One region of the Selenomonas sp. FOBRC9 genome, then DNA from elsewhere that is predicted to be linked to it. Evidence: riboswitches for the same ligand, from Rfam matches in the RefSeq annotation. Region 1 holds a riboswitch; the other holds the start of a gene.
What was found. A riboswitch is a leader RNA that binds a small molecule or an ion and turns the genes downstream of it on or off. The one in region 1 is predicted to bind cobalamin.
Positions count from the first base shown of each region.

Region 1 (4,568 bases):
ACCGTTGTTGCGGAGACTCTTGGAGAAGTTTTTGGCGCGATCATAGGTGAGACTTGCGATTACGTCATTTTTGCCAAGTGCCTTCGCATATTGAACTTGCACCCCGCGGTTCCGTTCCTCCTGCCAGCTTGTCGGTTCTTTTGCCGTACCGCCTGTTTTTGCAAGCCATTCTTTGACTCTGTTTTGATCCCCGCCCGGGAAGGGGGCGAGGTTTTCTCGAATCCACTCTTGCAGCTGCTCGTTCGTTGCGCCGTGCGGGAATGCTGCATGATATTCGTTTGCCAAATCGGTGGCGCTCTTATTTCCCAAACGCCACCGATAATAGTCTCTGTTGGCGTAACGATGGTTCTGATCGTAGAGCCGCACAAAGCTCTCCATACCATTCTCCTTATGGAACGTCCATGTCAGCTCCCAATCGTTGTTCTTAAATCTGCTGAAAGAGCGGTACACTTGCCCGTCGAGCGCAAAGAGATTGCGGTAGCCGGGATTCCGCGTTGCTCCCGCGAGCGTCCGCTCCGGCTTCCAAATGTGATCATTTGGGTCGATCGCGCCCTTGATGGCATTGTTTGCATCAAGTTGACCAACGGCAGCGTTAAAAATGATTCGGTTCCAATCAGACTCGTTCCAATATTTTTGTGCAGGAGTTGCGATGGGATAGCCATCCTTGCCCTGCTTGAAGTTATACCAGAGTTTGAGGTTCTGTTTGTCACCGAGCTTTTTGTCGAGACGGATATTCAGTGCGTCCTCTTTGAACTCTGATCCGCCGAGCGTGCCCGTGATGCCTGATTCGCCGTCTACAAATTTCGTATCGCCGCTCATATTACGGCTCGCAGTAAAGAAGTAGCGCAGGTCATGCGGAGAGAATGCATTGCCCGAGAGCGTGAGCGCATAGTTATGTTTATGCCACGCGCCAGTGGAAAGGTCAAGCGTTCCGCGTTGCTTTTCGCCGCCTTTGCGCGTGATGATGTTGATGACACCGCCCGTCGCATCAGGACCATAAACGGATGCGCCCGGGCCTTTGATGACCTCGATCTTATCCACGCTCTCGATACCGAGCATCTGATCGAGATTGACACCTGTCGACTTGGTGCCGGAGGTACTGGTATCTCCGACACGCGTACTTGTGAGATTGTCCACACGCCGTCCGTCGATGAGAATAATCACACGCGTATCCCCGTTGATCGAAATGCCGTTGTTGTAGAACTCGTAACCGTACTCGCCGCCGCGGTAGCCGGGATTCTGGAACGTGATGCCCGGGATGCGCTTGATCGCCTCGGTCAGATCAAGATAATGACGTTTCTCGATCTCCTCGCGTGTGATGACCTTGACATCGCCGCCCGTGCGATAGTAGGACTGCTCGGTGATCGTATCGCCGAATTGATCCTTCGTACGCTCAGCGCTGACAACGACATCGTCCAGCGTATACTCGTTGAGATTCTCGTCATGCGCCGCGTAGACGGTGTCGTGCCCTCCGCCAATGGATATGAGTGCTATAGCGACGAGCGCGGACAGCTGTTTCTTCTTCATACCGATAGTTCCTCCTCAATGTTTCTAGGGTCTGCGGATTACCACCGCGCTCCGTTGATGTAAGAGAATTCGTAGTTTTGTTCTGTGACCCATGTTTTCCACTGACCCTCGAACGAACCGAAGTTCAGTGTCAGACGCTTTGTCTCACCCGCAGGGACTTTGCACATGGGCAGACGCTTTGGTGTGCCGATGAATTGGTAGGTTGTGCCGTCGGCGCGCGTGAATGTGATCTGCATGGTGAAGTCGTTCAGCGCCGTGACGGTGATGTCGTCGCGGCGATTCTCGAAGGTACCTGATACGCAGAGGTCTCCCCCGGACAGCCACACCTTTGTCGTCGTCCATTCGAGCATCATCGGATCGCCGGAGACCTCTGCCGCCATTCCTCTGCCGCCTGTGCACAGGACAAGCAGAAGAGCAAAGAACAACATCCTGTATAAACGCATTTCCTCACCCCCTTTTGGAAAAATCTCACAAAAAAACGGCGTTCTCCGCACAGGAAAAAGCCGTCATACCGCCGCTGTGGGCGCGGCTCTCCTCCCCATCGCTCGTGGGTCAGGCGGTGAGCGTCAAACAGGCAGTTCTCCCGGCTCGGAATCATCGCGCGGCTGCGCCTTCCCAAGGAGACGATCTCCCCAGTGACATCATACAGCATTGCTCTTCCTTACGGTGGCGGGACCGCTTTGGCTTCACACCGAATTCCCTATTAAGTCCAAAGGACACCTGTTCCGTTTAAGTTTATGATATTATTATAATGCGCGCTTATTATATTATAGGGGAATGGAATTTGTCAAGATGGATTCGGGTGGAACAGAAAAAAATATGCAAAAATATCGAATGTTTATAGCGGATGATTTTATCTTGCATGAAAGCGTGTCATTCGCTAGAATGAAGTTTAAGAGGCACTTGACATGGTATTTCTACGAATATGGTTTGGCAGTATGCGGAAAGCTGCTGCAGTGGCCGTAATATAGAGATTAATTAAGGAGGATTAACATATGCAAACCGGACAACTAAAGGAAATGGTGAAGGATAAGTCGCTGCCGGCGCCGATTCAAAAGGCGCTGCAGGTCTTGCATCTGCGCGATATTGCGAATATGGCGGCGGGGCGTGTGGAGATTGCGGGCGAGGATATGTACGCGGATGTGTTCGACGCGGTGACGCGGCGGTACGGCGACCAGCGTGCGGAGGCGCACGAGCAGTATTACGATGTGCAGTACCTCGCGCGCGGAGCGGAGCGGCTGCACTATGCGCCGCAGGGCACGGAGGGAGAGGTCGCGGCGCGCATCCCCGAGCGCGATCTGATCTTTTACCGCGGGACGCCCGATCCGGAGTATATCGACGTCGTGCCGGGGACGGTGACGATCTTTGCGCCGGGGGAAATCCACCGCCCGACGGTCGCAGCAGGCGAGCCGATGGAGATCCGCAAGGCGGTCGTTAAGGTTCATTCGTCTCTCATGACGTCGTGATCCTTGCAAAAAATATTGTTTTGTGCTACTCTTACGTAGTATTTCATACCAAAATAAACGACGATGTGCGGGCGCCCTCGTCCCCCTCGGGACGGGGCGCTTTTTTCGGGAGGAACGAAATAGATGTCAGAAGAGCAGGGCGCCAATATTCCGAAGAACTACGATCCCGCTTCCTTTGAGCGGAAATGGTATGCGTATTGGGAAGATCACGGATTTTTTCATCAAGAGGCGGACGAGAGCCGCGAACCGTACAGCGTCGTCATCCCGCCGCCGAATGTGACGGGACAGCTCCACATGGGGCATGCACTCGACAATACTCTGCAGGATATCCTCGTGCGGTATCAGCGGATGCGCGGGAAGAACGTCATCTGGGTGCCGGGCTGCGACCATGCGGGCATCGCGACGCAGGCAAAGGTCGAGGAGTCGCTGCGCGCGGAGGGGACGACGCGGTTCGACCTCGGGCGCGAGAAGTTTCTCGAACGTGTGTGGGCGTGGAAGGAGCAGTACGGCGACCGCATCATGTATCAGCTGCGGATGCTCGGCTCGTCCTGCGACTGGGCGCGCGAGCGGTTCACGATGGACGAGGGATGCTCGCGCGCGGTGCGCGAGGCGTTCGTCAGTCTCTATGAGCACGGGCTCATCTATCAGGGGACGCGCATCACGAACTGGTGCCCGTCCTGCACGACGGCGATCTCGGACATCGAGGTGAACCACGAGACGGAAGAGGGGCATCTCTGGCATCTGCGCTATGCGATCGAGGGGACGGACGATTACGTCGAGATCGCAACCACGCGCCCCGAGACGATGTTCGGCGATACGGGCGTCGCGGTACACCCGGACGACGAACGGTACAAACATCTCGTCGGGAAAACGCTGATTCTGCCCGTCGTGGGACGGCGCATCCCGCTCTTTGCCGACGCCTATGTCGATCCCGCATTTGGGACGGGCGCGGTCAAGGTGACGCCGGCGCACGACCCGAACGACTTTGATATGGGGCTGCGCCACAATCTGGAGCAGATCATCGTCATCGATACGGAAGGGAAGATGACGGCGGGCGCGGGGCGTTATGAGGGCATGGATCGCTATGCCTGTCGCAAGGCGCTCGTGCAGGAGCTCGAGGAGATCGGCGCGCTGGTCTCGACCGAGGGACATGAGCACGCGGTCGGACACTGCTCGCGCTGCGGCACGACGATCGAGCCGCTCGCCTCAAAGCAGTGGTTCGTCCGCATGGAGGAACTTGCAGAGCCCGCGATCGCGGCGGTGCGGGACGGGCGTATCCGCTTTGTGCCCGATCGCTTTACGAAGATTTATGAAAACTGGCTCGAGAATATCCGCGACTGGTGCATCTCGCGTCAGCTTTGGTGGGGACACCGCATCCCCGCGTGGCACTGTGACGACTGCGGCGAGACGAGCGTTTCGCGCGAGGATTTGACGGCGTGCGCGCACTGTGGTTCGACACACATTCGGCAGGACGAGGACGTCCTCGACACATGGTTCAGCTCGGGGCTTTGGCCGTTTGAGACAATGGGATGGCCGGACGATACGAAGGATCTGCGTCATTTTTACCCGACGGCG
Region 1 covers NZ_ALJR01000016.1:11,933-16,500, reverse strand. The annotation lists gene HMPREF1147_RS03945 (TonB-dependent receptor domain-containing protein) at 1-1,527, opposite strand, end outside; gene HMPREF1147_RS03940 (hypothetical protein) at 1,566-1,907, opposite strand; cobalamin riboswitch at 2,083-2,266, opposite strand; gene HMPREF1147_RS03930 (YhcH/YjgK/YiaL family protein) at 2,523-2,993, shown strand; gene HMPREF1147_RS03925 (valine--tRNA ligase) at 3,117-4,568, shown strand, end outside.

Region 2 (4,568 bases), on a different contig from region 1:
TCCGGCGGATGCGACCCTTCCGCATCCGTCCCTTTATCCCAAAAGGCTTAGTTCGCCTTGCGCGGATCCAAATAGTCGCGGAGCGCGTCGCCCCACAGGTTGAACACGGCAACGACGATCACGATCGCCGCACCCGGGAACATCATGAGCCACGGCGCCGTCTGGAGCGACTGACGCCCCTCGTTCAGCATGAGTCCCCACTCCGGTGTCGGCGGCTGTGCGCCGAAACCGAGGAACGAGAGTCCCGCGAGCTCCATCATCATCGCGCCGATGTCCATCGCCGCCGTGACGAGCACGATGGGGATGATATTCGGCACGACATGGCGAATGAGCATATCGCGCGGCCGCGTGCCGCTCGTGATCGCGGCCGAGATATAGTCCTGCTGGCGAATCTTCAGCGCGACGGAGCGCGCGAGACGCGCGTATTTCGTCCATCCGACCGCAACGAGCGCGAGAATCGCGTTGACGATGCTCCCGCCCATCATACCGGCAATCGCGATCGCAAGCACGATGCCCGGGAACGCAAGGAACATGTCGGCCAGTCGCATGATGACCGTATCCACCTTGCCCCCGACGTAGCCGGAGACGACACCGATCAGCGAGCCGACACCCGCGATGAGGATGACGACCGTGAGCGCCATAAAGATGGAGATACGGGCACCGTAGATGACACGAGTGAAGAGATCACGCCCGAGTTTATCCGTGCCGAACCAATGCTCGGCGGACGGCGGCAGGAATGCATTTTGCATCACGGACGCATACGGATCCTCCGTCAAAATGAACGGAACGAGGAGCGCGACCAAAAAGATGATGCCCGCCATAATCGAGTATCTGCGCAGAATTTTGGCATCCTTGCTCATGCTTTCGCCCCCTTCTTCAAGCGCGGGTCAAGATAGGCGTAGGAAATATCCACAATAAAGTTGACCAGCATGTAGAGGACGGCGATCCACAACACGAAGCCTTCGAGCAGCGGATAGTCGCGCATCTCGATCGCACGTACGGCAAGACGCCCCATGCCCGGCCACGAGAAGACGATCTCGATGACTGCCACGCCGCCGAGCAGCCAGCCGACCGCAAGACCGAGCAGCGTGATGAGCGGCAGGCACGCATTTGGGAGCACATGGCGCCACAGGATGCGCTGCGTCGAGAGCCCGCGTGCACGTGCGCCAACGACGTAGTCCTGTCCCAGCTCCTCAAGAATCGCCGTACGCACTTGACGCGTATACTTCGACGACAGGAGAATCGCGATCGTGAGCGCAGGCAAGACCATCCGATCCGGCGTCACTTCGCCGCCCGCAATCGGGAACAGCCCCAGTTTCAGACCAAAGACAAAGAGAAGAATAAGTCCGACCCAAAAACTTGGCATCGAAACGCCCAGAAACGTAATTCCTCGAATCAGATAGTCCGGCCAGCGGTTCCGATACACGGCGGCAAGAATCCCGCACGGCACGGAGATGACGAGCATCATCACAAGCGCAGTACCCGCGAGTACGAGCGTGCCGGGCAGCGCCTGAGCGAGTTTATCCACAACGGGGATCTTCGCCGAATAGCTCTTCCCCATATCCCCGTGCAGCACGCCGTTCAGCCAACGGATATACTGCTCATGGAACGGCAGATCCAGCCCCAGCTCATGGCGCGTCTGCTCGATCGTCTCCTGCGAGACGATCGTATCGCCTGTCTCGAGAATCGCGTCCACCGGGTCGCCCGGCGCGAGAAATGTCAGGCTGAACGTCAGGAACGTCACGCCGAGCAACGTTAGAAGCATCTGCCCCAAACGCGTCAGCAAAAATTTGGCAGTCAAGTCTCCATCTCCTTTTTCCCTTTGCCTTCTTCACATAAAAACCGCCTGTCTCTGAAAAGACAGGCGGTCGAACGCACAAAAACAAGGTCATAAATACCCATACGGGTACCACAAACCGTGCATCCATCTCCCCATCTCTCGTGAGTCCATCAATGAATCCTATTGCAAGCAGGCTTTCCGGCTTGTAGATCCTCACGTTCTTCCGCCTTCCCGGTTGTCACCAGTGACTTTACAGGCACAGGCTCTGCGCCTGTGGAAGAACATTCCCTACATACGGCTGCGGGACAGCACGGGCATTGCACCCGTTTTCCTCTCATCGCTCGGAGACCTGCATATATTTTCATATCCCCCTGATACGAAAACATCTCTCCGACACTTGCAACGTTTTATGCAGTTTTATAGGATTATAGGCGTAGTATATCTACATACGACAGACTTGTCAAGAGATTCGTCCAGAATAATCATAAGTTATTATTGTTTATCGAAGCAACAAGGACATTCGGCGCATATTTCGCTCGGTATACACCGCGCAGGAGGAATGTAGCGCAGAGCGCGCGTATCGTCTGATCAAGTGCGAGGGAGAGCCACGCCCCTGCAAGTCCCATATTCATTTCGTGCAGGAACACATAGGTGATGATGGGGCGCAGGAACGTGATGCTGACAAAGGAATACGCTGCGACCTGCGTGGTCTTTCCGCTCGCGCGCAGGATGCCCGCGCAGATCATCTGATGCGCCTCCGGGAAACTGACCGCCGCGACATAGATGAGAATTATGCTGCCAAGTGCAAGCAACTCCGGATCGCTCGAATAGATACTGAAGATCTCCTCGCGGAACACGAAGGTCAGCAGGAACGCGACCGTCGAGAAGAAAAAGCCCCATGTAATGCCGATCCATACGAAACGCCGCCATGCATCCCGCTTTTCATCGTCGCGGTTATGTCCTGCGAGTACTGTGCTCGCTTTGCCAAGCCCCCCGCCGAAGCTGTAGTAAAAGTCGCAGAAATTCATCGCGATGGCGTGCACGGCATATGGAATCGTCCCAAGCTCGGCGACCATGCGCGTATAGACGACCATACCGATGCGCTCAAATCCCTGCTCGCTGAAGATGCCGCCAAATACGCCGAGGAACTCACGGAAATAATCACGCGTCGGCAGATAGCTCCCCTGTCCAAAGATGCCCCAGCGGAAGAGAACGCGCACGCTGAGGAGAAACGACCAAATAGAGCTGCCAATCGTACCGATGGCGGCGCCGAGCACCCCGAGGGCGGGAAAAGGCCCGATGCCATAGATGAGAAACGCGTTGAGGATGACGTTCAGCACGTTCCCCTGCAGATTGATGGAGAGCACGGTCATAGACTCGCCGCGCCCAAGCATAACCGCCTGCATCGTCGCCGAGAGCGATGTGATAAAGACAGCGGGCAGCGTCCACGATGCATAAAGCACTGCGTCAGCGATATAGTTTTCCTGTGCGCCCATCCATAGGAGGATGTCCTCGATATAGATAAAAAAGACAATATGCGCGATGCCGAGAACGACAACGACGAGTGACAAGGTCTTTTTCATCACATCGCCGTAGCTGTCGCTCTGTTGTCTGCCAAACCGCTCCGCAATGAGCAGAGTGACGGCGGCGGCAACGGAACGTGCCACGGTGAGGAGCACCATACGAGGCTGAGTAAAAATACTGACCGCCGCAATCGCAGCCGTGCCAAGCGAACCGACCATGATGATATCCGCGTTGCTCAGGAGGATCATAAAGACTCCCTCAAGCGCCGCAGGAATCCCCACACGCAGATAGATCTTGTCATACGACGTGACCATGTTATCCCCCCGAGAAAACCTCACAGTAACGCAGATTAGATTATCATAACTGATATTTACTGTCAATATATATTTATGCTCATATGATTATTTTATTTGTAAAAAGGAGGATGATATGACTGAACCGAAAAAAGACTGCGGCATCATACGTTTCAGCGTATATGCCGCAGTCTTTTTCGTATATAATTTACCGATGCAGCGCGCGATGCGCGATGTCTTTCCGATAGTACATGCCCTCAAAGGAAATTTTTTCTGTCGCCGCGTACGCCGCGCGTACGGCGGAGGAAATGTCCGCCCCCCTGCCGACGACGCCGAGCACGCGTCCGCCGTTCGTGACAATTTTTCCCTTCCGCTCGGCAGTCCCGGCGTGGAATACCAATGCGCCCGCATCCTCGGCGTCCGCGATGCCGTGAATCTCATGTCCCTTTTCATACTGCCCGGGGTAACCGCCCGCGGCGAGCACAACGCAGACCGCCGCACCGTCCTTCCACGCGATCGGCACGTCGGCGAGCCGCCCCTCGCAGCAGGCGCACATGATCTCGGCGAGGTTCCCGTCGAGGAGCGGCAGCACGACCTGCGTCTCGGGGTCGCCGAACCGTGCGTTGAACTCCACGACCTTCGGCCCTTCGGACGTAATCATGAGCCCCGCATAAAGGCAGCCGCGATAGGGGCAACCTTCCTTTGCCATCGCCGCGATCGTCGGTTTGAGAATTTCCTCAACCGCGCGTGCCGTCATCTCGGGCGTCATCACAGGCGCGGGTGCATATGTCCCCATACCGCCCGTATTGGGACCTTTGTCGCCGTCAAAGGCACGCTTATGATCCTGCGCGCTGATCATGGGACGGATCACCTTTCCATCGGTGAAGGCGAGCAGAGACGCTTCCTCCCCCTCCATGAACTCCTCGATGACGACGCTGCTTCCCGCCGCACCAAACGAACCGTCCTCCATG
Region 2 covers NZ_ALJR01000005.1:58,516-63,083, reverse strand. The annotation lists gene nikC (nickel transporter permease) at 48-860, opposite strand; gene nikB (nickel ABC transporter permease) at 857-1,801, opposite strand; cobalamin riboswitch at 1,951-2,148, opposite strand; gene HMPREF1147_RS02040 (MATE family efflux transporter) at 2,263-3,618, opposite strand; gene purD (phosphoribosylamine--glycine ligase) at 3,806-4,568, opposite strand, start outside.
Region 2: it holds a riboswitch for cobalamin, as region 1 does, so the genes downstream of both, nikB (nickel ABC transporter permease) here and HMPREF1147_RS03940 (hypothetical protein) in region 1, are expected to answer to the same signal.